3 regions of the Starkeya sp. ORNL1 genome follow, and region 1 is predicted to be linked to each of the others. Evidence: riboswitches for the same ligand, from Rfam matches in the RefSeq annotation. Region 1 holds a riboswitch; each other region holds the start of a gene.

Evidence for each region. A riboswitch is a leader RNA that binds a small molecule or an ion and turns the genes downstream of it on or off. The one in region 1 is predicted to bind thiamine pyrophosphate.
Region 2: it holds a riboswitch for thiamine pyrophosphate, as region 1 does, so the genes downstream of both, thiD (bifunctional hydroxymethylpyrimidine kinase/phosphomethylpyrimidine kinase) here and G3545_RS12325 (ABC transporter substrate-binding protein) in region 1, are expected to answer to the same signal.
Region 3: it holds a riboswitch for thiamine pyrophosphate, as region 1 does, so the genes downstream of both, thiO (glycine oxidase ThiO) here and G3545_RS12325 (ABC transporter substrate-binding protein) in region 1, are expected to answer to the same signal.

The regions. Positions count from the first base shown of each region.
Region 1 covers NZ_CP048834.1:2,554,621-2,564,978, reverse strand. Annotated here, with positions in the region: gene phnE (phosphonate ABC transporter, permease protein PhnE) at 1-143, shown strand, start outside; gene G3545_RS12340 (hypothetical protein) at 486-719, shown strand; gene G3545_RS12335 (ABC transporter ATP-binding protein/permease) at 1,101-2,855, shown strand; gene G3545_RS12330 (chloride channel protein) at 3,047-4,402, shown strand; gene G3545_RS12325 (ABC transporter substrate-binding protein) at 4,598-5,554, opposite strand; TPP riboswitch at 5,625-5,727, opposite strand; gene G3545_RS12320 (ABC transporter permease) at 5,902-6,654, opposite strand; gene G3545_RS12315 (universal stress protein) at 6,798-7,634, shown strand; gene G3545_RS12310 (LLM class flavin-dependent oxidoreductase) at 7,838-9,190, opposite strand; gene G3545_RS12305 (hypothetical protein) at 9,359-10,009, opposite strand; gene G3545_RS12300 (DUF302 domain-containing protein) at 10,126-10,358, shown strand, end outside.
Region 2 covers NZ_CP048834.1:103,703-114,060, reverse strand. Annotated here, with positions in the region: gene dgcA (N-acetyl-D-Glu racemase DgcA) at 1-791, shown strand, start outside; gene thiD (bifunctional hydroxymethylpyrimidine kinase/phosphomethylpyrimidine kinase) at 935-1,738, opposite strand; TPP riboswitch at 1,797-1,896, opposite strand; gene G3545_RS00525 (Lrp/AsnC ligand binding domain-containing protein) at 2,017-2,253, shown strand; gene G3545_RS00520 (DMT family transporter) at 2,256-3,176, opposite strand; gene G3545_RS00515 (cytochrome b/b6 domain-containing protein) at 3,257-3,892, opposite strand; gene G3545_RS00510 (cytochrome c) at 3,988-4,419, opposite strand; gene G3545_RS00505 (fumarylacetoacetate hydrolase family protein) at 4,560-5,408, opposite strand; gene G3545_RS00500 (YciI family protein) at 5,473-5,874, opposite strand; gene G3545_RS00495 (LysE family translocator) at 6,080-6,673, shown strand; gene G3545_RS00490 (UDP-2,3-diacylglucosamine diphosphatase) at 6,782-7,588, shown strand; gene G3545_RS00485 (glycosyltransferase family 1 protein) at 7,588-8,652, shown strand; gene G3545_RS00480 (threonine/serine dehydratase) at 8,771-9,775, opposite strand; gene G3545_RS00475 (SRPBCC family protein) at 9,833-10,306, opposite strand.
Region 3 covers NZ_CP048834.1:5,827,407-5,837,764, forward strand. Annotated here, with positions in the region: gene G3545_RS27285 (multidrug effflux MFS transporter) at 1-1,209, shown strand, start outside; gene G3545_RS27290 (DUF1236 domain-containing protein) at 1,322-1,729, shown strand; gene G3545_RS27295 (NUDIX hydrolase) at 1,787-2,302, opposite strand; gene G3545_RS27300 (MAPEG family protein) at 2,385-2,783, shown strand; gene G3545_RS27305 (alpha/beta hydrolase) at 2,938-3,504, shown strand; gene G3545_RS27310 (lysozyme inhibitor LprI family protein) at 3,505-4,161, opposite strand; gene G3545_RS27315 (hypothetical protein) at 4,162-4,374, opposite strand; gene G3545_RS27320 (hypothetical protein) at 4,594-4,884, shown strand; gene G3545_RS27325 (phosphatase PAP2 family protein) at 4,868-5,599, opposite strand; gene G3545_RS27330 (DUF3008 family protein) at 5,807-5,998, shown strand; gene G3545_RS27335 (MHYT domain-containing protein) at 6,234-8,537, shown strand; TPP riboswitch at 8,613-8,743, shown strand; gene thiO (glycine oxidase ThiO) at 8,824-9,837, shown strand; gene thiS (sulfur carrier protein ThiS) at 9,815-10,012, shown strand; gene G3545_RS27350 (thiazole synthase) at 10,052-10,358, shown strand, end outside.

The sequences.
Region 1 (10,358 bases):
GCGGCGGCGGCATCGGCATGACCTTCAACGAGACCATGCGCGGCTTCAACTACTCCCAGGCCTCCGCCATCCTCATCATGGTCATCGTCACGGTGTCGGTGCTTGACGTGGTGAGCCAGAACGTCCGCAAGCGGTTCATCTGACAGCGTTTTCCGTACCAGTGCCGACGCTTCGCCGGGATTCGCCTGCGCGCCCTTTCGCAAGCCGACCATCCTAACTGGCGACGCCCCGCAGCCGTGCCAGATTCCCTCACGGATATGTTCACTGCAATGGGGGAATAGCTGCAGTGCAGCATATCCGCGTGCGATTATATCGTTTGCGATCTAACGTTTCTCCGTCGAACGACGTGCCGCCTGGGTTGCCCGGCGCCCGAGAGGGTGCCGCTGGCAAGTTCCAGCGCTTCGGGGTTGGTCAGCCGTCATTCGGGCAATTCCGTCCGGACACCGGCCGATCAAGCGGCGCGCCCATCCCGGATGGAGAGTGACATGAAGAAGCTTCTCGTGGCCGGCATTGTGCTGGCCAGTTTCGGTTTTGCAGCCACCGCCGATGCCCATCGTGACGATTGGCAGATCAAAGATTGGTCGGATACCTTACACACTGTCCCCCCGCCTGCCGTGATGCAGCGCAAGATGGCCGGTGAGCCGGTGACCGAGGGCCGGAACGCCGCGGTCGCCACTCCGCACAAGCCAGCCACCGTCAAGGGCCACAACACGCACTGAGCTGTTATCCCGGCCGAATGCCTATCCCCCCGGAGCATTCGCCGGTAAGGGCGCGGGTCGCAGGACCCGCGCCCTTTTTCTTTGGCGGCGGCGGTGCTCTGCTTCAACATCCTTCGAGGCCCGGCCTTGCCGGGCACCCCCGCAGTTGGCCATGGGCCAACTGCTAGGGATGACGTCGCGTTTAAAAGAACCACGTCATCCTGAGGTGCGAGCGCAGCGAGCCTCGAAGGATGCTGAAGCAGAGCACCCCCGCCTCCCTTCCCGAAACCTCTCCAAAGCTTAATTTGCCGGCCATCCTCCCGCCGCGATTGCATCGGTTAAGCTCAAGGGATTGCGCCTGCACGCGCAGGCACCCCAGGGCCGGAGACCGGAGAGAATCCCGTGCAATCCATCAAGATCCTGCTCGCCGATGTCTGGCGGCTCTCCATTCCCTATTTCGTCGGCGAGGATCGCTGGGCCGGGCGCATATTGCTCGCCGCCGTCGTCGCACTTGAATTCGCCTGGGTGTACGTCACCGTTCTCCTGAACGAGTGGAACAACGCGTTCTATAATTCGCTGCAAGACAAGAATTACGACGCGTTCAAATATCAGCTCTGGCTGTTCACAGCCTATGCCACCGGCGCCATCATCGTCGCCGTCTACCAGATCTATCTGCGGCAATGGCTGCAGATACGCTGGCGCACCTGGATGACGGACAAGTATTTGCAGGCCTGGCTCGACGGCCAGACCCATTACCGCATGCGGCTGAAGGGCGATGTCGCCGACAACCCGGACCAGCGCATCGCCGAGGACATCAACAATTACATCTCGCAGACGGTCTCGATCTTCATCGGCATCCTCAATGCGGTGACGACGCTGGCCTCCTTCGCGGTGATCCTGTGGGGACTGTCGGGCGATTTTCGCTTTAACCTGTTCGGCAGCGAGATCGCCATTCCCGGCTATCTGGTCTGGGCCGCCTTCGCCTATGCCGCGCTCGGCACCTGGCTGACGCACCTGATCGGCCACGTGCTGGTGAAGCTGAATTACGACCAGCAGCGCTTCGAGGCGAACTACCGTGTCGACCTAGTGCGCGTGCGCGAGAACGGCGAGCAGATCGCATTGATGGAGGGCGAGCCGGTCGAGCGCACCCGCTTGCTCGATCGGTTCGGCTATATCATCCACAATTACTGGGGCATCATGATCGCCCAGAAGCGGCTGACCTGGTTCACCGCCGGCTATGGTCAGGCCTCCACCATCTTCCCCTATATCGTGGTGGCGCCGGCCTTCTTCACCGGCAATATCCAACTCGGCCAATTGATGCAGACCGCCTCGGCCTTCGACCGGGTGCAGGGCTCCTTCTCCTTCTTCATCAATGCCTACCAGACGCTCGCCGAATGGAAGTCGGTGGTTGACCGTCTTACCGGCTTCGAGAAGTCGGTCGAGGTGACCCAGGCGGAGACCCTCGCCACCGCCTTCCGCCGCGTACCGGCCGGGCACGGCGCGGCCTTCGCGGCGAACGATGTCGAGGTGCGGCTGCCCGACGGGCGCGCTTTGGTGGAGGTCGCGGGCCTGCGTGTCGCCGCGGGCGAAGCGGTGCTGATGACAGGGGCCTCCGGCACCGGCAAGTCGACGCTGCTGCGCGCGCTCTCCGGCATCTGGCCCTATGGCCATGGCGAAGTGGCGCTGGCGCCCGGCGCCAGCATGCTGACATTGCCGCAGCGGCCATACCTCCCGGTCGGCAGCCTGCGCGGTGCACTCGCCTATCCCGAGGCGATGATCAACTATTCCGACGAGACGCTGCGCGAGGCATTGGAGGCAGTGGGCCTTGCCGATCTCGCCGGGCGGCTCGACGAGACCGGCCTGTGGCCATCGATCCTGTCGGGCGGCGAACAGCAGCGGCTTGCCATCGCGCGCGCCATTCTGGCGAAGCCCGACGTGCTGCTGCTGGACGAGGCGACCTCGAACCTCGACGAGCCGGGCGAAACCGCGCTCTATGGCGTGCTGCGCCACCGCCTGCCGCAGACCGCGATCCTCTCCATCGGCCACCGCGCCAGCCTGCGCCCGCTGCACGACCGGCAGATCGTGCTGGAGCGCAGCGAGGACGGGCCAGCGCGACTGGAGGGCTCGGGTACCGGCGCGGAGCCGGTGCCGGCGTAGCGGCGTCCTGTTGCAGCATCCTTCGAGGCCCGGCTTTGCCGGGCACCTCAGGATGAGGTCCATCTAAAAAGCGACCTCATCCTGAGGCGCTCCGCGCAGCGGAGCCTCGAAGGATGCTCGCATCAGCGACGCCCACACATTGCCCGCTCGCCCGTCCCGTGCGATCCAGCCATAGGCGCACGGGGGAAGCGATGGCGGACGGCAACGGAGTGCGGCTCGGTGGCGGGCTGCCATGGCGGGCGGACATAGAGCGCGCCCGTATCCTCTGGTCTTCGCCGCTTTTGTGGCGCCGCCGCGGGGTGTTCCTGCTCGGCGCGGTGGCGGTCGGGCTGGTCTCGATCGGCTTCGCCTATGTCGCCGATGCCGCGCAGGATTATTACCACCGCCTGTTCGCCTGGAACGCCTACGCGCTGCTCCTCATCACACCCGCCACCTTCGCGCTGTTCGCCTATGCGACGAAGCGCTGGTTCGATGGCGCGCAGGGCAGCGGCATTCCGCAGGCTATCGCCGCGCGGCGCCACCAGGACGGCACGCTGGCCCGTAAGCTGCTCGCCCCGAACGTCACAATCGCCAAGGTGGTGATGACCACGCTGGCGCTCGCCGCCGGCGCCTCGATCGGCCGCGAGGGGCCCACCGTGCAGATCGGCGCCTGCATCATGTTCATGGTCGGCTCCTACGCCGGCATCGGCCGCCAACCGGGGCTGATCCTTGCCGGTTCGGCCGCGGGTATCGCCGGCGCGTTCAATGCGCCGCTTGCCGGCGTGCTGTTTGCCATCGAGGAGATGGCGCACTCCTATGATCGGCGGCTCTCCAGCCTGGTCGTTGCCTGCGTGGTGATCTCCGGCATCACCACGCTGCTGCTGGTCGGCAATTATGATTATTTCGGCGTCGTCAGCAGCAGCGCCAAAGGCTGGAGCCTGTGGATCGCCGTCGTGCTGTGCGCGCTCATCGGCGGGGCGATGGGGGCGGTGTTCTCGCGGCTGCTGGTGTTCCTCTCCATGGCGCCGCTGCGCTGGCTCAAATGGATGCGCGCCCGCCCTTTGCTCACCGGCGCGGTGTGCGGGCTGATCGTCGCGGTGCTCGCCATTGCGACCGGCGGCTTTGCCGGCGGCAGCGCCTATGCCGAAGCCAAGCTGCTGCTCCAGGGTGGTGCCGACCAGCCCTGGTGGTACGCCCCGGCCAAGCTGGCGGCGACGGTGCTGTCCTCGGCGAGCGGCATACCCGGCGGGCTGTTCTCACCCTCGCTGTCGATCGGCGCCAGCCTCGGCACCAATCTCGCCCAGCTCTTGCCGGGCGTCGATATCGGCGCGGTGGCGCTGCTCGGCATGGCCGCCTATTTCGCCGCGGTGGTGCAGGCCCCGCTCACCGCCTTCATCATCGTGCTGGAGATGACCGACGATGCCGGCATGACGGTGCCACTGATGGCGGTGACGCTGCTCGCCGCCGGCCTGTCGCGGCTGATCACGCCGGAGCCGCTCTATCACGCGCTGTCTTATGGCTTTGACGCGAAAGAAGAGTCGTCATCCCGGCCGGAGGCGAAGCCGTAGAGCCGGGATCGCGTGACGAAGGTGCGCCTCTTTCGGCGCGCGATCCCGGATCGGCCGCGAGCCCTAGCCGCTCGGATGGAACCATCCGAGCGATGAGCTAGTGCTCTCGTGCACTGGCCGGAGCATGTTCTGAATCGCAAAAGTCTTCCAACTTTTGCGGAACATGCTCTGGGCCGTCCGGGACGACGACATCGATCAGGGCAGCTTCGGAGCGTAGGTCTCCACCGGCTCGACCTTGTCGATCAGCCCATGGGCCTTCATGAACTCGCCGAACCGCTCATAGCGCTCGCTGTCCAGCGCTGCCGGGGCATGGGCGAAGCGGCGCAGCGTGTCGGCCCAGGCGGTCTTGTTCAATTCGTCGTCGAGCTTCGGGTTCGCCTTCACGAACACGCCCCACGCCTCGTCCGGATGGTTGAGGATGAAGATGGTGGCGTCCTCCACCGCAGCGAGGAACTTCTTCAGTCGCGGGTCGGCGATGAGATCCTTGTGGGTGATGTAGATCAGCTCGTCGAACACCGGCACGCCATGCTCTTCCGGGAAGAAGGCGGTGCCTTCCTTGCCCTCCAGCCTGATCTGGGTGAGTTCGAAATTGCGATAGGCGCCGATCACCGCATCGACCTTGCCGGCGACGAGCGCCGGGGAGAGCGCGAAATTGACGTTCACCATCGTGACATCCGTGGGCTTCAGCCCGGCGTCGGTCAGCATGGCGCCGAGCAGCGCATCCTCCAGCCCGGCCACCGAATAGCCAACGGTCTTGCCCTTGAGGTCGGCGATCTTCTTGATCGGCCCGTCCTTCAGCGCCACCAGCGCGGTGAGCGGGGTGGAGACCAGCGTGCCGAAGCGCACCAGCGGCAGGCCCTCCTTCACCGAGAGATAGAGGTTCGGCTGGTAGCCGACCGCGATCTCCGCCTGCTTGGCGGCGACGAGGCGCGGCGGCGCGGCAGGATCGGCCGGCGCTACCAGCGTCACATCGAGCCCGTGGGCGTCGAAAAAGCCCTTCTCCTTGGCGATGATCAGCGGGGCGTGGTCGGGATTGACGTACCAGTCGAGCAGCACGGTGAGCTTTTCGGCGGCCGCGGCCGGCGACAGCGAGACCGCGAGTGCAAGGCCGGCGGCGGCCAGGATCTTCGCCGGGATAAGGTTCTTCAGCATGGATCTCCTCCTGATGTGGAGACCCGAGACACGAGCTTTTGGGGGATCTTCCGGCCGCGGACGCAACGCGCCCCGGCCTTGGCTCCGTCCCTTCGCCGGCATGACCCGGATCAGGTTCAAAGGGTCTGGCTCACGCCATCTCAGCCTCTTGCGAGACACCCCTCGGACGGGTCGGACCGTAACAGAGGCGTCATGGAGCGGCAACCGCGAGGGGCGGCGCTCGGCTTGAGCATCCTTCGAGGCCCGGCTTCGCCGGGCACCTCAGGATGAGGTAGTTCTTTAAAATGCGACCTCATCCTGAGGTGCCGCCGCAGGCGGCCTCGAAGGATGTTCAAGCCGAGGAACCCCTACCGCCCCAGCGTCTCCGGCGCCCAGGGCACCAGCCGGGTCAGCGCCCGGTCCACGCAGGCGAACAGCACCAGCGCCACGGTGAGCAGGATGGCGAGTGCGGCGAACACCATGTCGGTCTGCATCCGCGCGTTCGAATAGAGCATGAGATAGCCGAGCCCGGCGGAGGAGCCGACCCATTCGCCGACCACGGCGCCGATCGGCGACACCGCGGTGGCGACCCGCAGGCCCGAGGCCAGCGCCGGCAGGCCGGCGGGGATGCGGATATAACGGAGGCTGGCCGTAGTGCCGGCGCCATAGAGCCGGGCGAGGTCGACCAGCCCCTGGTCGACGCGCGCCAGCCCGTCATGGAAGGCCGAGGCGACGGGAAAGAAGATGATCAGGCTCGCCATCACGATCTTCGAGGCGAGGCCGAAGCCGAACCAGATCACCAGCAGCGGGGCGATGGCGAACACCGGCAGCGCCTGCGCCACTAGCAGCACTGGCCTGAGCGCCCGCCGCGCGGTCGGCGAGGCCGCCATCAAGAGCGCGCAGCCAATGCCGAGCGCGGCGCCGCACAGCAGCCCGAGCAGCATCTCCCCCAGCGTGATGGCGGCGTTCTCCACCAGTATCGTGCGGTTGTCCCACAGCGCGGCGCCGATGCGAATGGGGCCGGGCAGGATATAGGCCGGCACGCCCATCACCCGCACCGCGGCTTCCCACAGGCCGAGCAAAACGAGGGCGGTGAGGAGCGGGCGGACGAGGTGGGCCATGGTACTTTCGCGCGGTTTCGACGACTTATAGCCGTCCCTCAGCCGTGGCGCGACCGGCGGCCTTGACCCCGATCAAGGCAGGCACAAGTTACCAGTGTAAAGTCGTATCGCAAGCGGCAGGTTCGGCAGCGATGGAGGACGGCATGTTCAAGGACATTCTCGTGCATCTGAAGGTCGGCGACGATGACGTCGACAGTGCGTCGGACTATGCGGTGTCGCTGGCGGCGGCGCTTGATGCGCACCTCACCGGCGTCGCCGGCAGCTTCGAGATCGACGTCCCCCAGATCTATACCGAAGCCTTCTCGACCGATTTCATCGAGACCCAGCGCCTCGAGGCACGCCGGCTCGCCGCCCAGGCCATCGACCGTTTCCAGGAAGCCGCCCGCTCGCTGGCCTTGACCGTCGATGTCGAGACCCTGGACGGCACCATTGGCGGCATTGCCGAGCAGATCGGCGTCATGGCGCGGCTGTATGATCTCACCGTGGTCAGCCAGCCCGATCCGGACCGCATGGGCTCGGACGAGATCGTGGCCGAGGCGGTGCTGTTCGATTCCGGCCGGGCGCTGCTGCTGGTGCCGCTCCACCAGCAGAAGCCATTCTCGGCGCGGCGTATCCTCGTCGCCTGGGACGGTAGCCGTACCGCCGCGCGGGCGGTCTCCGAGGCGCGCCCGCTGCTCGCGAAGGCCGATCTCGTCGAGGCGGTGATCGTCAAGACCGCACGCGGCAAGGCGCGGGACCTCGACGGTGCCGACATCGCCGAGCACCTGGCGCGGATCGGCAAGTCGGTGGAGCTGCGCCGCCTGGAGGCCGCCGCCGGCGAGCGCGTGGTCGACGTGCTGCTGAAGGAAGTGGCGGCGCGCGATATCGACCTGGTGGTGATGGGCGGCTACGGCCATTCGCGGCTGCGCGAATTCGTGCTTGGCGGCGTCACCCGCGACGTGCTCGATCGCATGACGGTGCCGGTGCTGATGGCGCACTGAGAACCTGGCCGAAAGCTCCAGTTGGCCCTCATCCCCGGACTTGATCCGGGGATCCAGTCCATCCGCGTGCACCTGGTCGAAGTCTGGATCCCCGGGTCAAGCCCGGGATGAGGGTGGAAAGGCAGCCCCTTCAACGGATAAGTCGAATTATCGGTCAAACTTGCTCCAGCGCTTGGATTCTCGGGACAGGCGCGGGGCACCCCTCATGCACCCTGCGCCATCTTTCCACTGTCGGTGAAGAACCGGTTCTCCGGCCGCGGCAGGCCGAGATGCTCGCGCAGCGTGGTGCCCTCATACTCGCGGCGGAACAGGCCGCGGCGTTGCAGTTCCGGCACCACCTTGTCGACGAAGTCGTCGAGGCCGCCGGGCAGATACGGGAACATCACGTTGAAGCCGTCGCTGCCCTCGCTCATCAGCCATTCCTCCATCTGGTCGGCGATGGTGGCGGGGGTGCCGACGAAGGCGAGGCCGGAATAGCCGCCAAGCCGCTGGGCGAGCTGGCGCACGGTGAGATGCTCACGCTGGGCGAGGTCGATCACCCGCTCGCGGGCGCTGCGGCTGGCATTGGTCTCGGGGATGTCGGGCAGCGGCCCGTCCGGATCGAAGCCGGAGGCATCATGGCCGAGCGCGATGGAGAGCGAGGCGATGGCGCTGTCATAATGCACCAGGCTGTCGAGCCTGGCGCGCTTGGCGCGGGCCTCCTCGACACTGTCGCCGACCACGACGAAGGCGCCGGGCAGGATCTTGAGGTGGTCGCGCGGGCGACCGAGCTTGTCGAGCCGGCCCTTCATATCGGCGTAGAAGGCCTTGCCGGCGGCGAGGTTCGGCGCTGCGGCGAAGATCGCCTCCGCGGTCTCGGCGGCGAGCTGGCGCCCGGCTTCCGAGGCGCCGGCCTGCACGATCACCGGCCAGCCCTGCACCGGCCGGGCGATGTTGAGCGGGCCGCGCACCGAGAAATACTTGCCCTTATGGGCGAGCGCATGCAGCCGCTCGGGGTCGAAATAGAGCCCGCTCGCAACGTCGCGGCTGAAGGCGTCGTCGGCGAAGCTGTCCCACAGCCCGGTCACCACATCATAGAATTCGCGGGCGCGGACATAGCGTTCGTCATGCTCCATATGGTCTTCGAGCCCGAAATTGAGCGCCGCGTCGGGGTTCGACGTCGTCACGATGTTCCAGCCCGCCCGGCCATCGCTGATATGGTCCAGCGAGGCGAAGCGGCGGGCGACATGGTAGGGCTCGTCGAACGTGGTCGAGGCGGTGGCGACCAGCCCGATGCGCTGTGTCGCCCCGGCGAGCGCGGAGAGCAGCGTGAACGGCTCGAACGAGGTCACGGTGTGGCTGCGCTTCAGCGCCTCCACCGGCATGTTCAGCACCGCGAGGTGGTCCGCCATGAAGAAGGCGTCGAACTTGCCGCGCTCGAGCGTCTGCGCAAGGCGGGTGAGGTGCTTGAGATTGAAATTGGCGTCGGGCCAGGCGCCGGGATAGCGCCAGGCGCCGGTATGGATGCTCACCGGGCGCATGAAGGCGCCGAGATGCAGTTGCTTGCTGCTGGCCATGAGGTGGTCCTCGATCTCCGAGTGGCGCACGCTTGGGGCGGCGCGGGCCGGGATGGTGTCTTGCGTTGCGGCTAGCCGAGCGCAGCCGGAGCGTGCCGTCCACCCACAACGGCGTGTGCCAGTATTGCGCTGCGGGCAGGGGTCAGGAGGCCGCTTTCGGGGTGCGGGTTAGGGTTTCCTTTCCCGCGAGCGGAACGACGCCGCGATTTCCGCCCGCAGCCTGCCCGCGGCCCGCCAGAAAGCTGCGGACTTTATCCATTCCAAGAGGAACTTCCGGACGGCGGCCACAAGGCTCATGACGTAGGCAAGCCAGCCGATCGTGAGGAGCTTCTCCCGACCTGCACTGTAGATGCGCTCGACGATGATGAAGCTTACCAGATGTGCCAGCGCGAGCGTAATGATCCCGAGCGAGACCGAGCCTCGTCCGATCCACAGCAAGGCGATCACCTTGAGGGGCTCGACAATGGCGAACGGGACGGCCAGTAGCGTGAGAATCGTAAAACGATGGCGCTCCGCAACCCAGTTCTCGAATGCCCTGGTCAGCCGCCACCTGGCCACTGTGCGGACAAGGGGCATGTAAATCGGCCGGGCGGCTTCATCCAGCAGGATGAAGACTGTGACGATGATCTCGAGGGGAAGGCGGAGGATACGGGAGAGCATCGGCCGTTGTAGCCTCCCGCAATCAAGCCGGCGACGGCCGGCTACCGCATCTCGATCGCCAAGCGGCGCGAGCTTTCCACGCTCCGGTGCGTCGGGGTGTTCGAGAAAACACGCTCCAGACCAACTCGTGCCGTCCATGATCAGCCGATTGTCGATCAAGTAAATAATCCCAAAGTATATCTGACGCGCCAACGTATAATGGACTCTCCGACCTTGAAGTCGATATGCGGCTCCTTCATGTGCCGTCAAGGCATGCTGAACTACTGGAGCAAGACATGAATATCATTTCACGCCGCCGGTTGCTGGCAGCGAGCGCCGCGGGAGGTCTCCTCACGGCAGCCACATATGCGAACGCGCAGTCGAATCCGCAGATCCACAGCGACCGGCCGCCCTTAGAGTCGGCCTCCGAGAGCACCTACGAAATGGCCGAAGCTTCCGTCTCATCACACACAATCGCGGTTGAGCACATTCGAATTTCGTCGGTGCGGCCGTTCGCAGAGGTTCGCCG
Region 2 (10,358 bases), 2.5 Mb from region 1:
CCTCCGTGGCATCGGAGGTCGCAGCCGGCCTCGACCGCGCCGATCTGCAGGAGCGCCTGCCGCCCGGCGCGGCGCGCAACGCGCTTGATTGCGCCTTCTGGGATTTCGAGGCAAAGCGCACCGGGCGCCGCGCTTTCGAACTTGCCGGCCTCCCCGCTCCAGCGCCGGTAACCACCGCCTATACGATCAGCCTCGGCACCGCGCAGGCCATGGCCGAGGCGGCGCGGGTGGCCGGCCGCCCGCTGCTCAAGCTGAAGCTGGGCAAGGAGGGCGACGCCGAGCGGTTGGCCGCGATCCGCGCGGCGGTGCCGGAATGCGAACTCATCATCGATGCCAATGAGGGCTGGACCGCCGCGAATCTCGAGGCAAACCTCGCCGCCTGTGCCAGCGCCGGCGTCACCCTGGTCGAGCAGCCGCTTCCGGCTACCGATGACGGCCTGCTGGAGCGGATCATCCGGCCGGTCCCGGTCTGCGCCGATGAGAGCGCGCATGGGCTGGAGAGCCTCAGCCATCTCGCCGGGCGCTATGACGCCATCAATATCAAGCTCGACAAGACCGGCGGGCTGACCGAGGCGCTCGCTTTGGCCGAGGCGGCGCGCGCCGCCGGGCTCGACATCATGGTCGGCTGCATGGTCGCGACCTCGCTCGCCATGGCCCCGGCGCTGCTGCTGGCGGGCGCGGCGCGCTATGTCGATCTCGACGGCCCGCTGCTGCTCGCCCGCGACCGCGAGCCGGCGCTGCACTATGAAGGCAGCCTGGTCTACCCGCCGAAGCCCGAACTGTGGGGCTGACACACGCGAGACCAACTTTATGTCGTCATCCCGGCCGTAGCCCGAAGGGCGAAGAGCCGGGATCGTAAGACGCTGATGCGCAACACCTTCTTGCCATCCCGGATACGGCCTCACGGCCGTTCCGGAATGGCAATGGATGAATTTCAATCCCAGATGGCGTGGAAATGGTGCACCGGGCCGTGGCCACGACCGATGCTCAGGTCGTCGGCGCGACCGATGGCGCGGGTGAGGTACTGCTTCGCCGCCTCGACCGCGTCCCGCAACGCCAGGCCTTTCGCCAGCCCGGCCGCGATGGCGGAGGATAGCGTGCAGCCGGTGCCATGGGTGTTGCGGGTGGCGACACGCGGGGCCCGCAATTCAACGAAACCCTCAGCATCGAGCAGCACGTCGACGCTCTCCGGCCCCTCGCCATGCCCCCCTTTCACCAGCACCGCCTTGGGCCCGTAGGCCAGGAGCCGCTCCGCCTGCGCCCTTGCCTCGGTGACGCTCGTTGCCGGCGCTGCATCCAGCAGCGCAGCGGCTTCCGGCAGGTTCGGCGTGATCAGCAGCGCCCGCGGCAACAGCAGGCGGCGCAAGGATTCCACCGCTTCCGGCACCAGCAGCCGATCGCCGGACGCGGCCACCATCACCGGGTCGAGCACCACGGTGGTGAGGCGATGGCGGTCGAGCCCGAGGGCAACCGTCTCGATCACCTCGGGACGCGACAGCATGCCGATCTTTACCGCATCGACGTCGAGATCGGAGAACACCGCATCGATTTGCGCCGCGACGAAATCCGGCGGCACGTCGTGGATGCCGGAAACGCCGAGCGTGTTCTGCGCGGTGAGCGCGGTGATGACGCTGGCGCCATAGACGCCGAGTGCGGAGAACGTCTTGAGGTCGGCCTGGATGCCGGCGCCGCCGCCGGAATCCGAGCCTGCAATGGTCACGGCGATGGGGGTCTTCATCAGGCGTCCTCCCCGCCGGGAGGATGCGACGCGCCGGACGCCGGACGCATAAGTCCCGGCATGAGCGCGACCCGTTCCCTCCGCCGGCATGATCCGGATCAGGTTCGTGGGTTGGCGGAACCGCCTCTCAGCCCTTTCGGACACCCCAACGAGATCGTTACCCGTCGAATTAAGCGAAGCGGGACCCGCTTTCAAGTACAGCGCGAACACCGACTATGGGGGTTGCCAGCATCGTGCCCTTCTGTTCCCTTGGCGCGCTGAAAATACGGATGCGCGCCATGATCCCTTTCTTCGTCCAGATCAAATGCCAGCTCGGCCGTTCCTATGAGGTGGCCAACGCCATCGCCGACGCCGAGATCGCCTCCGAGATCTATTCCACCGCGGGCGATTTCGACCTGCTGGTGAAGTTCTATGTCGCGGAAGGCACCGATATCGGTCACTTCATCAATGAGAAGGTACAGACCGTGCCGGGCATCCAGGACACCCGCACCATCGTCACCTACAAGGCGTTCTGATTTCAGGCCGACGGGCCGGAGGGCGACGATGCCGCATCCGCCTCGGCATCCCGCGCCGATCGGCGCTCGCGCCAGATGACGAACATGCCGGCCGTGATGACGATCCCCGCGCCCACCAGCACCAGCAGCGGGGGCGTCTCGGCGAACAGTATGAAGCCCAGCAGCACCGCCCACAGCATCGCCGAGTAGGTGAAGGGCGCCACCAGCGAAGCCGGCGCATAGCGGTAGCTCTCGGTGAGCAGGATCTGCCCGATGCCGCCGAGAATGCCGATGGTGAGCAGCAGCGCCGCATCGCCCGCGCTCGGCAGCGTCCAGCCCCACGCCGCCGTGGCAAGCCCTGCCAGCGACGCCAATGCCTGGAAATAGAACACGATGGCCGGCGTGGTCTCGGTCGCGGTCAGGCGGCGAATCTGCACCATGGCGCTCGCCGTGCACACCGCCGCCATCAGCGCGAATGTGGCGCCGAGCGCACGCTCGCGCGTCTCGAAGCCGCCCTCGAAATGCGGCCACAGCATCACCACCACGCCGCCCAGGCCGACCAGCACCGCGGCCCAGCGATAGAGCTGCACAGTCTCGCGCAGGAAGATCGCGGCGAGGATCACGGTGACCAGCGGCGCGGTGAAGCCGATGGCGGTGGCGTCTGCCAGCGGAATGCGGGCAAGTGCGGAGAATGTCAGGAACATCGAGCACACGCCGATGGTGCCGCGGATGATGTGGCCGACCGGATTGGCGGTGCGCACCGCGGCGCTGATCTCGCGCCGGAACGCCAGCAGCGCCAGCAGCGGGAACAGCGCGAAGAAGGCGCGCGAGAAGATCACTTCGCCGGTCGGAACCCGTTCCGAGACGATGCGCACCAAAGCCGACATGATGGTGAATAGGAAGGTCGCGCCGACCTGCAGCGCGATCCCCTTGAGCGCGTTCATGCGGCGGCTTGGAGCATGTTCGCGCCGTTGCGGCAAGGCACGGCTTTACATGGCTGCCGTGCGCCGCCGCGCGATCTCAGCTAGGGAAACGGATCGCCCCCGGCGAGCGCGATGCCGCCGAACACGATGCCCGCCGAAACGGCGAGGCACGCGATCGCCAGCACGACCGAGCCAGCCGTCGCGGACGCCTGGTCGGCATAGGCCGCGCGCGGCTTGTGACCGGTGAACATGGCGAGGATCAGGTTATCCTTGCCGAACAGCGAATAGGCGAGATTGGCCAGCGCGTGCAGCGCTATCAGACCCAGGAGCCACCAATAGATGTCCTGATGCAGCGCCGAGGCGCGCTTGATCCAGTCTTCTCCCGCCACTCGTACCAGCGGCCCGTCGACGATGATGTCGTCGGTGGTGAACAGCCCGGCCACGCCCTGCGCCGCGACGAGCGCCAGCAGCGCCACCACCATCCAGCCGCCGAGCGGATTGTGGCCGAGATAGCGCGGCGAGCGCCCGCGCACGAGATCGGCCGCATAGCGCAGCGCCGCGGCGGGCCCGGCAAGGAACCAGGCGAAACGAGCGGTCGAGCCGCCGACCAGCCCCCACAACAGGCGGAACACCACGAGTGTGAGGATGGCGAGGCCGTTCCACATGTGCCAGACGAGGCCGACATCGCCATATATTTGCTGGCGAAGGCGAGCCCCACCAGCACCGCGAGCGTCCATTTCGCCAGCCGGGTCGGCAGGTCCCAGGCGAGCACCGCCGGCGCCTGGCCCGCCAGTGCGGTGCCGGAGCGCGCCTTGGACACCGCATCCATGGATCAGCTCTTCTTGCGGAAGGTCTGGTGGCAATTGCCGCAGGCGCGCAGCACATTCGGGAAGTTCGCCTTGAGGCTGGCATCGTCGGTGATCGCGACCTTGGCCTTCGCCGCCTCATCGCCCAGCTTGGCGAACAGCGCCTTGAACTCGTCATTGCGCTCCCACACCACCGGAAGCGCTTCGCTGCCGTCCTGCGAGCCGGCCGGGAACATGGTCGGCAGCACCTGCGCATTCTTGATGACGAGGTCGAGCGCCGCCTGCACCTTGGCAGCATCGAACGCGGTCTCGCCCTTCAGCATGGCGCCGACCGGCCGCACCTCGCGGTTCATTGCCTTGAACAGCGCCTCGCGCTGCTCGACGATGTTGGACTGCGCGGACACCACGGTGATGGCGCTGAGGGCGAGCATGGCGGCAAGCACAAGGCGGCGGATCATGAACAGGCTCCCGGTTACGCGGAAGCACTCCCGACTCCGCTGCGCCGCAACATAGAGAGCTTCCAATAAGCGGAGCAATCGCATCCCGGGCGCTCTCGCGCGCTCGTGATTGACGCTGGAACATGTTCCGGCAGGGTGTGTCAGCCGGGAAACGCCACCACCGTCTGGCGCTGCTCGCCGAGCCCGTCCATGCCGAGCGTCACCACGTCGCCCGGCTTGAGATAGACCGGTGGCTTCATGCCGAGGCCAACGCCCGGCGGCGTGCCGGTGATGATGACATCGCCGACATCGAGCACCATGAAGCGGCTGATGTAGGCGACGAGGAAGTTCACGCCGAAGATCATGGTGCGGGTCGAGCCGCGCTGGCGCTTCTCGTGATTGACGTCGCACCACATGGAGAGGTTCTGCACGTCGGTGATCTCGTCGGGCGTCACCAGCCAGGGGCCGAGTGGGCCGAAGGTCTCGCAGCTCTTGCCCTTGATCCATTGCCCGCCGCGCTCGATCTGGAAGGCGCGCTCGGAGACGTCATTGGCGAGGCAGAAGCCGGCTATATACCGACCGGCGTCGGCTTCCTCGACATAGCGGGCGCGGCTGCCGATGACGATGCCGAGTTCGACCTCCCAATCGAGCTTGGTCGAGCCCATGGGCTGGATGATGTCGTCGTCCGGGCCGACGATGCAGTTCGGCGCCTTGGAGAACAGCACCGGCTCGGTCGGGATCGCCATGCCCGCCTCCTCGGCGTGGTGGGCATAATTGAGCCCGACGGCGATGAAATGCCCGGGCCGCGTGACGCAGGCGCCGAGCCGCACGCCGGCCGGCGCTTCGGGTAACGAAGCTGGGTCGAGCGCGCGCAGCCGGTCGAGACCGGCCGGCGTGAGCGTGTCCCCACCAATGTCTGCAACGATGCCGGAGAGATCGCGCACCACTCCGCTGGCATCGATGAGGCCGGGCTTCTCCATGCCGGCAGCGCCGAAGCGGACGAGCTTCATGGTGTGTCCTCCCCTGATCGGTGCGGATCATGTCCCCGCCGATCAGGGGAGGCAACGCGGCGTATCAGCCTTGCTCGCTCCCGGCCGGCGCTTCGGTGACCGGGAACGGCGCCCCAGGCAGATAGAGCAGGATGGGCCTGATCTCATACACCGCGGTGGGATTGACCCGGCGCAGGTCGCGCGCGACGGCGATCACCTCTTCGCGCGTCTCGCGGTCGACGACATAGAGGCCGAGCAGTTGCTCCTTGGTCTCGGCGAACGGGCCGTCAATGACGACGCCGGCGCCGGGACCACGCAGCGTGCAGGCCCGCCCCGTCGGCCCGAGCCGTGCCGCCGGACCGAGGCAGCCCTCCTTGTCGAGCCGGTCATGGACCTTGAGCAGGCCGTCCATCACCGCCGCGTCCTCCTCCGGCGTCCAGGACGCGACCGTCTCTTCCACATGATAGGCGAGAATGGCGTAGAGCATCGACCTCCCCTTTCCCCGCATCGCTTCAGCGGGCGCCTCAAGGACGCTCCGACAGCAGCGCAGCCGACATCAGCGGACACACTACTGGCGATTTCGGATTGCCGCGATTTCGGATTGCGCCTCGACGCCGGCAGGTCTAGCGAAGAGACAACCGACGATTAGGGCAGGCATACTGCCCTAACGCCTCCTGCAGCGAGTTGCGGCCGTGGTCAGTTCCCTGCTCTCCCTCACGCTGTTCGCCATAGCCGGCGCCTTCACGCCGGGGCCGAACAACATGATCTCGGCGGCATCTGGCGCCGCCTTCGGCTTTCGCCGCACGCTGCCTCAGATCTGGGGCGTCGCGCTTGGTTACCCGGTGATGATCCTTGCCGTCGGCTTCGGCCTCGGCGGCATCTTCACCGCCATCCCCCAGCTCCATGTGATTCTGAAAGTCATCGGCGCCGCCTATCTGCTTTATCTCGCTTGGAAAATCGCCAATGCCGGAGGCCCGCACGGCTCCGATCCGATCGCCCGGCCGCTGACCGTGCTGCAGGCCGCCTTGTTCCAGTGGGTCAATCCCAAGGCGTGGACGCTGGCGCTCGGCGTGGTGCCGGCCTTCACCACCGTCGGCGGCGATCTCGTCGCAGAAGTGTTGCTGATCGCGCTGGTGATGGGCATAGTCACATTTCCGGCGCTTGCTGTGTGGGCCGGATTCGGTGTCGTGCTGGCGCGCACCTTGTCGGATGATCGCCAGCGCCGGATCGTCAATCTCCTAATGGCGGCCCTGGTCGCCGCAAGCGTGCTTATGCTGTTCGTCTAAAAGGCAGTTTCCCCGGCGTCATAAAAGCGTGACCCGACTCGGGCTTATCTGCCCTTCATGAATCATTCTCTGAGCCTGGATCAGGGCCCCGCGGGGAGACCGCCCGAGGTGAACGACGAACCCGACGCGCGACGCTTCCGCAGCCTCTTTATTTCCGATGTTCATCTCGGGACCAAGGGCTGCCAAGCCGAGTTGTTTCTGGATTTCCTGAAACACCATGACGCCGACAATATCTATCTGGTCGGCGACATCATCGACGGCTGGCGCCTGCGCGCCGGCTGGTACTGGCCGCAGACGCACAATGACGTGGTGCAGAAGGTGCTCCGCAAGGCCCGCAAGGGCGCGCGCATCTTCTATCTGCCCGGCAACCATGACGAGTTCCTGCGCGACTATTATGGCAGCCACTTCGGCGGCATCGAGGTGGTCGAGACCGCGATCCACGAAGCGGCGGACGGCAAGAAGTATCTCATCATCCATGGCGACGTGTTCGACGTGGTGGTGCGCCACGCCAAATGGCTCGCCTTCCTCGGCGACGGCGCCTACACCTTCGCGCTCGGCGTCAACACCTACCTCAACTGGGTCCGCCGCAAGCTCGGCTTCCCTTATTGGTCGCTGAGCCAATGGGCCAAGCTCCGGGTGAAGAACGCGGTGAACTTCATCGGCCGCTTCGAGGAAGCCGTGGCCAATGAGGCGCGGCGCCACAAGGTTGACGGCGTCATTTGCGGCCACATCCACCACGCCGTGATGCATGACCGCTTCGGCATCGCCTATCTCAATACCGGCGACTGGGTGGAAAGCTGCACCGCCATTGTCGAGCATGAGGATGGCCGCTTCGAACTGATTGACTGGGCGCGGCGTTTCCGCTCCGGTGCTGATGCTCCGCTCCTGCTCGAACGCCCGCGGGTCGCTGCCTGATGCGCATACTGATCGCGACGGACGCCTGGCATCCGCAAGTCAATGGCGTGGTGCGCTCGCTCGAGCACACCGCGCGCGAGGCGACGCAACTCGGCGCAACAATAGAATTCCTCACCCCGAAGGAATTCCGCACCCTTCCGATGCCGACCTATCCGGAGATCCGGCTGGCGCTGACCACCTCGCGGATGATCGCCCGGCGGCTGCGCCAGCAGGCCCCGGATTTCGTGCACATCGCGACCGAAGGGCCGATCGGCATTATGACGCGCGGCGCCTGCCTCGCGCAGGGGCGGATCTTCACCACCAGCTACCATACCCGCTTCCCGGAATATCTTGCCGCGCGCGCCCCGGTGCCGCAGCGCCTGTCCTATGCGTGGCTGCGCCGCTTCCACAATGCCGCCGCCGGCATGATGGTCTCGACCGACACGCTGGAGACCGAGCTGCGCGGCCGCGGCTTCCGCAACATCATGCGCTGGTCGCGCGGCGTGCATGCCGACCTGTTCCGCCCCCGCACGATGGACGAGATCACCGACCCCGCGCTGCACGATCTGCCGCGCCCGGTCTTCCTCTATGTCGGCCGGGTGTCGGTGGAGAAGAACATCGAGGCGTTCCTCGCGCTCGATCTGCCCGGCACCAAGCTCATCGTCGGCGAAGGCCCGGCGCGCGGCGAATTGCAGGCGCGCTATCCGGCCGCCCGCTTCCTCGGCCTGCGCGAGGGCGAGAGCCTTGCCCAGGCTTACTCCGCCGCCGACGTCTTCGTATTCCCGAGCCTCACCGACACCTTCGGCATCGTGTTGCTGGAAGCGCTGGCGAGCGGCCTCCCGGTCGCTGCCTTCCCGGTCACCGGACCGGTTGACGTGATCGGCCCGACGGCCGAAGGGGCAGACCGGGTCGGCGTGCTCAGCAACGACCTTCGCGCCGCGGCATTGGAAGCGCTCACGCTCGATCGCGACGCCGCACGGCAATTCGCGCTACGCCACAGCTGGCGCGCCTGCACCGAGCAGTTCCTCGCCAATATCAGTGAAGCGCAGAGCCGTGTGCAGCGCCTCGCCGCCGCGGTGGGATAAGGGCGCGTTAAGCCGCAAATGTCGTCATCCCGGACGGCCGAAGGCCGATCCGGGATCGTAGGAAGGTGTTGCGCATCCCCTTCTTACGATCCCGGGTCTTCGGCCGGGATGACGAAACCTAGGCCCGTCCCGCGATCTTCAGGCATTGGAGGAAGGTCGCTGCATCGACATTGCCGCCTGACAGCACGATGGCGGCGGTCATGCCCCTGAGGTCGAGCCGCCCGGCCAGCACTGCCGCAAGCCCGACCGCGCCGCCCGGCTCCACCACGATCTTCAGTTCCTCGAAGGCGAAGGCGACGGCGCGCGCCACTTCCTCGTCACTCGCCACCACGCCCTCGCCGACCAGCTTCGAGCTGATCTCGAAGGTCAGCTTGCCAGGCGTCGGCGCCAGCAGCGCGTCGCAGAACGAGCCGGAGGCCTGCGCGTTGCGCTCGCGATGACCGGCACGGAACGAGCGCGCATGGTCGTCGAAGCCGGCAGGCTCGGCGGTCAGCACATGGGCATGCGGAAAATGCTGCTTCACCGCCAGCGCGATGCCGGACACCAGCCCGCCGCCCGAGGCATTGGCCAGCACGTAGTCCGGGGCGAGGCCGAGACGGGCGAGATCCTCGGCGATCTCCAGCCCGACCGTGCCCTGCCCGGCGATGATGTGGAAATCGTCATAAGGCGGCACATAGATAGCGCCGCGCCGCTGCGCGATATCGAGCGCGATCGCCTCGCGATCCTCGGTAACGCGGTCATACTCGACCACCTCACCGCCGAACGCGATGGTGCGCGCCTTCTTCAGCGCCGGCGCATCCTTCGGCATGACGATGACCGACGGCATGCCGAGCAGCGTCGCCGCCGCGGCGACGCCCTGCGCATGGTTGCCGGAGGAACAGGCGACGACGCCGCCGGCCCGGTCGGCCGCGTCGATGCGGGAGATTCGGTTATAGGCACCGCGGAACTTGAAGGAGCCGGTGCGCTGCAGCGGCTCCGGCTTCACGAAGACGCGCCCGCCGGTCAGCTCGTCGAGCTTGGGAACGGCGAGCAGCGGCGTGCGCACCGCGACCGGCGCAAGGCGCTCGGCCGCGGAGGCGACATCGGCGAAGGTCGGCAGAAGGGGGTGTTGATGTGCGGTCATGGCGACATCCTAATCCGCCGAGGCGGCATCCGCACCCCGCTTCATGGCGAGTGCCGCTTATTTCAGCTTGGCCTTCAGGCCGCCGAGCCCGGCGTCATAGATGCCGGTAATGACTTCGGCCGCCTTGGCATCGCTGGCGCCCTTGGCCTTGAAGTTGCCGGCCCAGGTGATGGTCGAACCGGTGCCGTGCTCCTTCACCGAGATTGTGGACTTGTAGTCTTCGACCGGCAGCGGGCTCTCAAGGATGGCATAGGTATAGCTCATGCCGCGGTCGCTGCGCTCAAGCTCCTCTTCCAGGATGGTGCCGCCGCCCTTCAACGAAAGCGTACGCGCCGCATGCGCCTTCCGCATGCCGAGTTCGCATTTAGCGATGGCGGGATGCCAGACCCCGATGCCGCAGAAGGCGCCGATCGCTTCCCAGGTCTTGGCGGGGTTCGTGGAGACCTCGACCGAGCGGGTGATCTCGACGGCGAAGGCAGGCGTAGCGGCACAGACGAGCAGCCCTGCGGCAAGCAGGTGACGATAGGACATGGGCTTCCTCCCAGGCGTTGGCCTTGTCGGCAGCTCTCCGGCTGCCATGGCG
Region 3 (10,358 bases), 3.0 Mb from region 1:
CCCCATCCCGGGATGGGGTTCCGGCAGTTCGTCGCCTACATCGCCGTGCTGATGATGGCGAATGCCATGGCCATCGATTCGATGCTGCCGGCGCTGCCCGAGATCGGCCACGCGCTCGGCATCGATACCGCCAATCACACCCAGTTCGTGGTCACCGCCTATCTGCTCGGCTTCGGCGCGGCGCAGATCATCTATGGCACGCTGTCCGACCGTTTCGGCCGTAAGCCGGTACTGCTGTGCGGGCTCGCCATCTATGTCGTCGCCTCCGTGGTGGCGGCCTTTGCCGGCTCGTTCGCGGTGATGATGGCGGCGCGGGCGGCGCAGGGCATCGGCGCCGCGGCGTCGCGCGTGCTCGCAATGTCCATCGTGCGCGACTGCTACAGCGGGCGGCAGATGGCGCGGGTGATGTCGCTCGCCTTCATCGTCTTTCTCGCGGTTCCGATCCTTGCCCCCTCGATCGGCCAGCTCATCATGCTGGTGGCACCCTGGCGTGCCATTTTCGGCCTGCTCACGCTGTTTGGCGCCGTGCTGATCGCCTGGACCGTGCTGCGGCTGCCGGAGACGCTGCACCCGCAGGACCGCGTGCCGATCTCGTTCGCCGGCATCAGCCATGCGTTCATGGCGGTGGTCCGAAGCCGCGTCACCATCGGCTACATGTTCGCCATGACCCTGGTGATGGGCGGGCTGTTCGGCTTCATCAATTCGGCCCAGCAGATCTTCGCGGACGCCTTCCACGCCTCGCACCTCTTCACCACCGTCTTCGCGATGATCGCGGTGTTCATGGCGCTATCCTCGCTGCTGAATGCCCGCATCGTCGGTGGGCTCGGCATGCGCAGGGTCTCCCATGCCGCGCTGCTCGGCTATATCGGAGTGTCGATGCTGCATCTGGTCATCGTCCTCGCGGGGATCGAGACCATCTGGAGCTTCGCCATCATGCAGGCGGCGCTGATGTTCTGCTTCGGCCTCGTCGCCTCGAACTTCAACGCCATGGCGATGGAGCCGGTCGGCCACGTCGCCGGCACCGCGTCCTCGCTGCTCGGCTTCGTCAGCACCGCGGGTGGGGCGGTGCTGGGCTTCCTGGTGGGCCAGCAATTCGACGGCACCACGCTGCCGCTCAGCATCGGCTTCGCCAGTTTCGGCGCCCTCGCGCTGGTGCTGGTGCTCTATGCCGAGCGCGGGCGGCTGTTCCGGGCGCATCATCATCCCTGAAGCGGGAGACAGATTTCCGCCATAATCTCCGATGGTTGCGAAGGGGGAACGGACCGCCGCCCGACACGTTGACGACCGCAGTCACGGATGCCTGGGGCGACAGGAGACTACCATGATGCGGAAGATCATTCTTGCCGGTGCCATGCTTATCGCCATCCCGGTCGCAGCCAGCGCCCAGGACGGCGCGGGCGCGGCTACCGGCGCGACCACCGGTGCGGTCGGCGGTGCCATCATCGGCGGCCCGGTCGGTGCTGTCGTGGGTGGCGTCGGCGGCGCCATAGTCGGCGGGATCGCCGACGACCATCGTAGCCGCTTCCACACCTATGTGGTGGAAGAGCACGTACCGTCCTACAGCTATGACCGCGAGGTCGTGGTCGGCGCAGAATTGCCGCGGAGCGGCGTGCGCTATTACGAGGTGCCGCGCGAATATGGCGCGACCCGCTACCGCTACACCGTCGTGAACAATCGCACGGTGCTGGTGGATCCGGGCACCCATAGGGTCGTCCAGATCATCGAATAAGCATCCCTTTCAGGAGGCCTGCTGCCCGGGTCGGCCGTTGTTTGGCCGACCCGGGGGCTACGCGCTTGGCTGAGCGCCGCTGCTCTGGCGGCGCCGGCGTGTCGCGGCTTTCGGCTTGGTGTCGAGGGACCGGGCGAATTCGAGGATGAGATCGCCAAGCTCGGTTTCGTCGATCAGCGTCGCGGCATCCTGCGGCGCCATCCAGCTTTGGGTGCGTTCGTGCTTTTCAGGCCAGTCGGTCAGTTGACGCGTGACGCGCAGCGGGTAAACCGAAACCTTCACCAGTACGAAACTCGCGGGCAGCCGCTTCCAGTACTGGTATTTGCCGATGCTGCGATGGCCGACTTCGCCGACCAGGCCGGCTTCCTGCCGGGCCTCGATCTCCGCGGTCTTCCAGCTCTTGCGATTGCGTATCGGCCAGCCCTTCGGAATGACCACGCGCCTTGTCTCGCGCGAGCTCATCACCAGGATCTCGATCTCGCCGTCCTCGTTGCGCACGTAAGGGAGCGCCGCGTACTGCTGTAGCGGCCGGCCGTCCGAGAGGCGTTTTTTCTTGGTGCTCGACTTCGCCATAATGGGAGAAATATACGGCCTTCCTTTATGTTCCGTAGAAAATTCGGTGCGTTATCCGCCTAAAAATGAGGTTTCAAACCGCATGTCGACGGAACTTACCGTGCTGGCGCTAACGCTCATGCTTGCGCTCATACAAATAGTCCTTCCGGCGCTGCTTCGCCATAGGGAAACCGGCATTGCCTACAATGCGGGTCCGCGTGACGAGCCGGGTCCGCCGGTCGGCGCCGTCACCGGGCGATTGCGGCGCGCCCAGGCAAACCTGTTCGAAACGCTGCCATTGTTCGCGACCGCGGTGCTCATTGCCCATGTCGCCGGCCGTGAGGGCACGCTCACGCTCTGGGGTGTCTGGCTCTATCTCGCGGCGCGCATCGCCTATGTGCCGCTCTACGCCTTTGGCATAGCCTATGTGCGCTCCGCCGCCTGGCTGATATCGCTCTCCGGGCTCGGTCTGCTATTGCTGGCGATACTTCTGCCAGCGTGACGGGCGGCCCTGGAGCTTATCCCACAAAAGTGGGACCGCCTTTGCGATCAGGATAGGCTCCAGGCTATTGAATCTAGAGCACCTTCTTGTCGTTCGGATGATTCCATCCGAACGGAAAGGGCTATACCCTGCATGTCTGATGTCCGGGTGTCCAATGGCCATCGATCTCTCCACGCTCGATTTCCTCGTCGTTCCCGGCCGCGAGAATGCGCCGGCCGAACATTGGCAGTCGCATTGGCTCGGCGCCCTGCCGAACTCGAGCCGGGTGCTGCAGGAAGACTGGAGCCGTCCGGATGTCGCCGCCTGGACCGGGCGGCTCGACGCTGTGGTGGCGAGCGCGCCGCGGCGCGTGGTGCTGATCGGCCATTCGGTTGCGGTGGCGACCATCCTTCGCTGGGCCGCTGCCGCCGGGCCTGAGCAGGTGGCGAAGGTGGCGGCGGCGTTCCTTGCCGCCCCGACCAATGTCGATGATCCCGACCCGTCCTTCGACATCGTGCGCAGCTTCGCTCCGATGCCGCTCGGCAAGCTGCCGTTTCCCGCACTGGTCGCGGCGAGCCGGGACGATCCGCGCGTCACCTTCCCGCAGGCGCGGGCGTTTGCCTATGCCTGGGGCGCGGATTTCGCCGATGTCGGCGAACTCGGCCATATCGGCAGCGCCGCCCGGCTCGGCGTGTGGCCGGCCGGGCTGCTGCTGCTTGGCGGGCTGCTCGCCCGGGTCTGATTACTTGTAGGAGGCGCAGAAGGCCGGTGCGCCGGCGCCGATCATGGCGCAGCCGCGCTTGATCTCGTCGGTGATGAGGCTGCACGCATTCTGCGCATTGCAAGGCGGATGGGTCGCCGGCGATACCTCGGTGCATTGCTGCACATATTGCTGGGCCTTCGCCGCGCCTGCGGTCTGACGGCAGGGAGCGTTGTCGCCCGCAGCTGCGGGCGTGGCCGCCGGAGCGGGTTGTGCCGCCGCTTGGGTCAGCGGCACGCAGCTGGTGTCGCCGCTCGGGCAGTCGAGATAGTGGTCGAGCGTTGCGGTGCGCTGCTGCGTCAGCTCGGTAAGGCAGTTCGTGACCAGCAGCGGATAGATCGAGCCGTTGGAATAGGACGCGGTCTCGAAGGCGCATTGCTTGTCGCGGAATGCCACCCACGCCCGCTGCGCATCGCGCAGCCTCTCCTGGTCATCCTTGCCGAGCCGGGCCATCAGCGTCTTGTAGCGCTCGTTGAGCCTGGCGTCCGCGGTGTCATGCGCTGCCTTGTAGCAGGCGTTCATCGCCGGCGTATTGAGGGCGCTGCTGCAATCGGGCGCCTGGGGCGCACCGGATTGCGCCATACCTGGCGAGGCCAGCGCGACGAGGATGGAGATGGCAAGGAGCAGGCCAAGGCGCATTCACATCTTCTCCGCCAGCATCGCGAGGATCGCCTGCGCGACCTCCTTGGTCACACGGCGTTTGTACTTGCGATGGACGACCTGGCCATTGTGATACACGTCCTGCTCGACATAGAGCACCGCGCCATCCCAGCGCAGGATGTTGTCGGATTCGACGGTTTCGATCACGCCCATTTCCGGAATGAGATGGCCTTCATTGGTGCGGCTCAGCATCAGGCTTTCCTCCTGCGTCTCTTATGTGTCACGGTTTTTTCCGTTCCGTGAAATTTCGATGATAGCGCGAGCTTTGCCGCGTGGCGCGAAAATGCCGCTAGGGCGCGAAGATTAATTCCGTAGCTGCCCGGGAACTCGCGATTGGCTGCAACGTTTCGCGTGTGGGGTTCCCGACGGTGCGCCCGGTTCGGTTCGCGCGCCCAAAAGCAGGGTAGGACAATGAACATCAACGCCAAGCTGCCCGAAAAGCCGCACACCTCCCGCCGGATCGTGGTCACGGTGGGCATTGAGCGCATCGAGATCCGCTCGCTGCGCAGCGCTGTCGAGTTGCTGCGTTCACTTCGCGCCGACATCTGCGGCGAGCAGGCGGCGCGGCTGTGCGCGCAGATGCAGGAGGCGCGCTCGCCGGCCGATGTCGATGCCGCGTGGCTGGCCTTCTGCCGCTGGGCAGGAGCTTGCGGTCTCACCGGTGGCGATGACGGCCACCATCCGGTCAAGCGGGCGGCGTGACCTCTTCGGACGGCGTCGGCTCGATGTCGCCGTGACGTTGCAGCCAGAGCGCAACGGTCCAGCAGATCAAGGCCCAGGCGCTGCCGGCGCACCAGCCGGCCAGCACGTCGGTCGGCCAGTGCACGCCGAGATAGACCCGGCTGACGCCGACCATCAGCGTCAGCAGCACGGCGACGGTCAGCACATAGATCTTGATACGGCGGCGCGGCTGGGTGCGCGCCAGCAGCGCGCCGAGCGTGAGATAGGTGACCGCGGAGCCCATGGCATGCCCGCTCGGAAAGCTGAGCGTGCTGACCTCGACGAGATGGGCCACCAGATCGGGGCGCGGACGGTCGAAGCCGAACTTCAGGACATAGGTCAGCAGCGCGCCGCCTGACACCGCGATGGCGACGAGCGCGGCGCTCGCGCGCTTGCCGTCCATGACGAGATAGAACACCGCCGCCAGCGTCACGATGGTGAGCACCGTGGTCGAGCCCAGGCTGGTGATGTCGCGCATCATGATCTCGAACCAGGGCGGACCGATCGGATCGGCGAGGTCGTTCGGATTGCGGAAAGCCCGCAGCAGCCGCTCGTCGAAGCCGTGGGTTTCACCCTCCAGCACGTCTTCGGCGATCAGCGCGAAGGCGAACAGCGCGCTTGCCGCGCCGAGCAGCGTGACCAGCGTGCCGGATTCTGCAGTGATCGAGGCGGGCAGCCATCGCGCCGGGCGCACCATGTTCTCTCCGAATCTAATCTCAGGATCATTTCGTAATGCGTGCGGAACCAAAGTCCAGAGCGTGGGGTTTCAGTGATGGCACACAATGGAGGCGACCATGCTGAAGGGCGGACTTCTCTGGCTTCTCGGAATTCCCCTGCCGATCATCCTCGGTCTGTGGCTGTTCGGCTTTCTGCACTAGGGCTTCATCCTGATCGGAGGTCGGCCATGCCGGCAAAATCCAAGGCGCAGCAGAAGGCGGCGGGCGCGGCGCTCGCCGCCAAGCGCGGCGAAGAGCCGAAGAGCGCGCTCAAGGGCGCCTCGAAGGGCATGTATGAATCAATGAGCGAGAAGCAGCTTGACGAACTCGCCTCGACCAAGCGCAAGGGCAAGCCCGAACACGTTGCGAAGGGCCATTAAGACCACTGAGGCGAAACGGTTTCCTTAGGGGTTGAGTTGAGTCATTTTAGCGGGCGTCCGGAGCATGATGCCGAAAAGTGCGAAGCGGTTTTCGGATAACATCATGCTCCGTCTGTTTGGAATCGATTACGTTTCATGAAACGTGATCGAGGGCATTCGAGCGTCGAGTTGCCATGTCCGCCCGCCCCGAAAAGTGCGCCCGCCCGCAACCGTACGCGCGTCCGGAGCCGCGGCCGTGAGCACGCTCGGCTCCCAAAGCCCATCGCTGATCGCGCTGTCGATCCTCATTGCCATGGCGGCGTCCTTCACTGCGCTCGACCTTGCCGGGCGCATCCGCCACGCTGACGGCTGGGGGCGCAGGGCTTGGCTCGGCGCTGCCGCGCTCGTGCTCGGCGGCGGCATCTGGTCGATGCACTTCGTCGGCATACTGGCCTTCAGCGCGGTGATGCCGGCCACCTATGATGTCCAGCTGACGCTGCTTTCCTTCATCATCGCGCTGCTTGCCACCGGCTTCGGGTTCTATGTCGCCAGCCGCGACCAGGTAACGCTGCCTTTGATCGCCCTCAGCGGCGTCATCATGGGGTTCGGCATCGCCGGAATGCACTATACCGGCATGGCGGCGATGCATGTCGGCGCGCGCCTGAGCTACGACCCGTTTTATGTGGTGCTGTCCATCCTGATCGCGATCGGCGCGTCCACGGCGGCACTGTGGCTCGCCTTTCGCACGCATTCGCTGGGTCAGAAGCTCGCCGCCGCTGTCGCCATGGGCATTGCCATTTCCGGCATGCACTATGTCGCGATCTTCGGCACCGATTTCCAGATGCATCCCGCTGACCACCTCGCCGTCGAGCCCGCGCTGGTCGGCAGTGTGCAACTCGTCGTCGGGGTGACCGCCGCCACCTTCGTGATCCTGTGCGCGGCAGCCATGGCGGCGATCTACGACCGGCGGTTCGCCTCACTGGCGGATCGCGAGGCTATCGTGCTGCGCGAGAGCGAGGAGCGCTTTCGCTTCCTCTACCGCAAGACGCCGCTGCCACTGCATTCGCTCGGCCCCGACGGGCGCATCGAGCAGGTCAGCGATCGCTGGCTGGCGCTGCTCGGCTATGAGCGCGAGGACGTCATCGGCCATCCGATCACCGACTTCATGACGCCGGATTCCACCCGGCAGCGCAATGAGGAGCATTGGCCGCGACTGCTCGCCAGCGGCGAATTGCGCGAGGCGGAATACCGGCTGGTGGCGAAGGACGGGCGGGTGTTCGACTGCATTCTCTCCGCCGTTGCCGAGCGCGATGATGATGGCAACATCCTCCGCACATTGTGCGGCCTGATCGATGTCACCGAGCGCCGACGCGCCGAAGAGGCGCTGCGGCAGGCGCAGAAGCTGGAGGCCGTCGGCCAGCTGACGGGTGGTATCGCCCATGATTTCAACAATCTGCTGGCGGTCATCCTCGGCAATCTGGAGCTTGCCCGCAAGCGCGCGCCGGATGATGCGCGCCTGCTCCGGCTGATCGACAACACCATCCAGGGCGCCCAGCGCGGCGCGGCGCTGACGCAGCGCATGCTCGCCTTCGCCCGCCGGCAGGATCTGAAGCCAGAGCCGGTGGATGTGCCCGACCTCGTGCTCGGCATGGCGGACCTGCTGCGCCGCTCCATCGGTCCGAGCGTGCGCATCGAGACGCGCTTTCCGCTCGGCCTGGCGCGGGCGCGCGTCGACGCCAACCAGCTCGAACTCGCCTTGCTGAACCTTGCGGTGAATTCGCGCGACGCCATGCCGAATGGCGGCTCCATCGTGATCGCGGCGCGCGAGGAGGAAGTCGCCAATGACGCCTCCGAGGGCAGCGACGGCAGCGGCCTGGCGAACGGGCATTATTTCTGCCTTTCGGTCAGCGACGACGGGCCGGGCATGGACCGGGCGACGCTGGCCCGAGCCACCGAGCCGTTCTTCACCACCAAGGGCGTCGGCAAGGGCACCGGGCTCGGGCTCGCCATGGTGCACGGCCTCGCCGCGCAGTCCGGCGGCCGGCTGGTGCTCAAGAGCCAGGTGGGCGAGGGGACCACGGCAGAGATCTGGCTGCCGATCGCCGGCGTCCGGCCCGAAGTCGTGCCACCGGTGGCGCTGGTTCCCGAGGCACCGCCGGTGCCGCAGGGCGTGAGTTCGGTGCTGGTGGTGGATGACGACATTCTGGTGCTGACCTCCACCGCTGCCATGCTGGAGGACCTCGGCTATGCCACCGCGGAGGCCTCCACCGGCATGCAGGCACTGGAATTGCTGGAATCCGGCCGGACCTTCGACGTCGTGCTCACCGACCAGGCGATGCCGGGCATGACCGGCGTACAGCTTGCCGCGGCGATCAAGGCGCGCTGGCCCAATCTGCCGGTGGTGCTCGGCACCGGCTATGCCGAATTGCCCGAAGGCGCCGATCCGGACCTGCTGCGGCTTGGCAAGCCGTTCAGCCGCGACAGCCTGGAGCGGGCCGTGACGTCGGCGGCGCGCAGCCGCCGCGGCAATGTGGTGACGCTGCAGCCGCGCCACGCCTGACATTCGTTCGCGGCTATTTGCGCCCGTGAATATTATTGACGGCACGGTGACATCGCGCCGGGGAAGGACTATATCGAAATCGTCCAGGGGAGCCTCGTCAGGAGGCTGAGAGGCCATCGGCGCAAGCGGAAATTCCGCAAGCGGCATGGCGACCCTTCGAACCTGATCCAGTTTGGACTGGCGGAGGGAGGAGCGAGTGACGTCTCCGAACATTGCATATGACGAAACCGCGACCGAGGCCGCGCGGGAGAGCTTGCCGCGTGGGCGCTGGGACGGCGACAACGCCATGCGTGTGACCGTGGTCGGCGCCGGCGTCGCTGGCCTGACCTGCGCCCACGCCTTCGCCAGACGTGGTGCGAAGGTTACCGTGGTGGAGCGCAATCCCGGCTCGGGGCAGGGCTGTTCCTGGTACGCCGGCGGCATGCTGGCGCCGTGGTGCGAGCGCGAGAGCGCGGAGCCGCTGGTCGCGGAACTCGGCTTCGAATCCCTCGAATACTGGCGCGCCGAGGTTCCCGACGTGCCGCTGGAGGGCAGCCTGGTATTGGCGCAGCCGCGCGATTTGCCGGATCTGCGGCGCTTCGCCCGGCGCACCGAGGGTTTCGAATGGATCGACGGCGAGAAGCTCGGCGCGCTGGAGCCAGATCTCGATGGCCGCTTCGACCAGGGCCTGTTCTTTCCCACCGAAGCCCATCTCGAGCCGCGCAAGGCACTCGCCGCGCTGACACGCAAGCTGACCGACGAACTCGGCGTCGCCATCATCTATCAGGAGAACGGGCTGGATGCCGAAGCCGGCCGCGCCGGCGAGAGCGACATCACCGTTGATTGCCGGGGTATTGCCGCCCGCGACCAGCTTGCTGATCTCCGCGGCGTCAAGGGCGAGATGCTGGTGCTGTTCACCCGCGAGATCGCCTTGAAGCGCCCGGTGCGCATGCTGCATCCGCGCATCCCGGTCTATGTGGTGCCGCGCGGCGACGGGCATTTCATGATCGGCGCCACCTCGATCGAGAATGACGAGCGCGGCCGCGTCACCGGCCGCTCCATGCTGGAGCTGCTGTCCGCCGCCTATGCGCTGCACCCGGCGTTTGGCGAGGCCGAGGTGGTGGAGATCGGCGCCGATGTCCGTCCGGCCTTTCCCGACAATCTGCCGCGCATCCGCAAACGTGGGCAGACCATCTATGTCAACGGCTTCTACCGCCACGGCTTCCTTCTGGCTCCCGCGCTGGCGCGACGGGCGGCGGAGGTGGCGTTCGACGGGGCCCATTTCCCGGAGGTGATGGATGAACATCGTCGTGAATGGTGAGGCGTCGCAGACCGGCGCCCGCACGCTCGCCGAACTCATCGTCGAACTCGAGCTCGGCGATGCCAAGGTAGCGACGGCACTGAACGGCGCCATGGTGCGTGCGGTCAAGCGCGACGCCACGCCGATCGCGGAAGGTGACCGCGTGGAAATCCTCGCCCCCATGCAGGGCGGCTGAGAGGACGCAAGAATGGACGCACTCAATCCCAAGCCAGACATGGTCGAGTTCTACGGCACCGCGGTGACTTCGCGGCTGCTGCTCGGCACCGCGCAATATCCCTCGCCGGCGATTCTCGCCGCGGCGATCCGGGCTTCCGGCGCGGAGATCGTCACCGTGTCGCTGCGCCGCGAATCCGGGGCCTCCAAAGCCGGCCAGAGCTTCTGGTCGCTGATCCGCGAGCTCGGCGTGAAGGTGCTGCCCAACACCGCCGGCTGCAAGACGGTGAAGGAAGCCGTCACCACTGCGGAGATGGCGCGCGAACTGTTCGGCACCGACTGGGTGAAGCTGGAGGTGATCGGCGAGG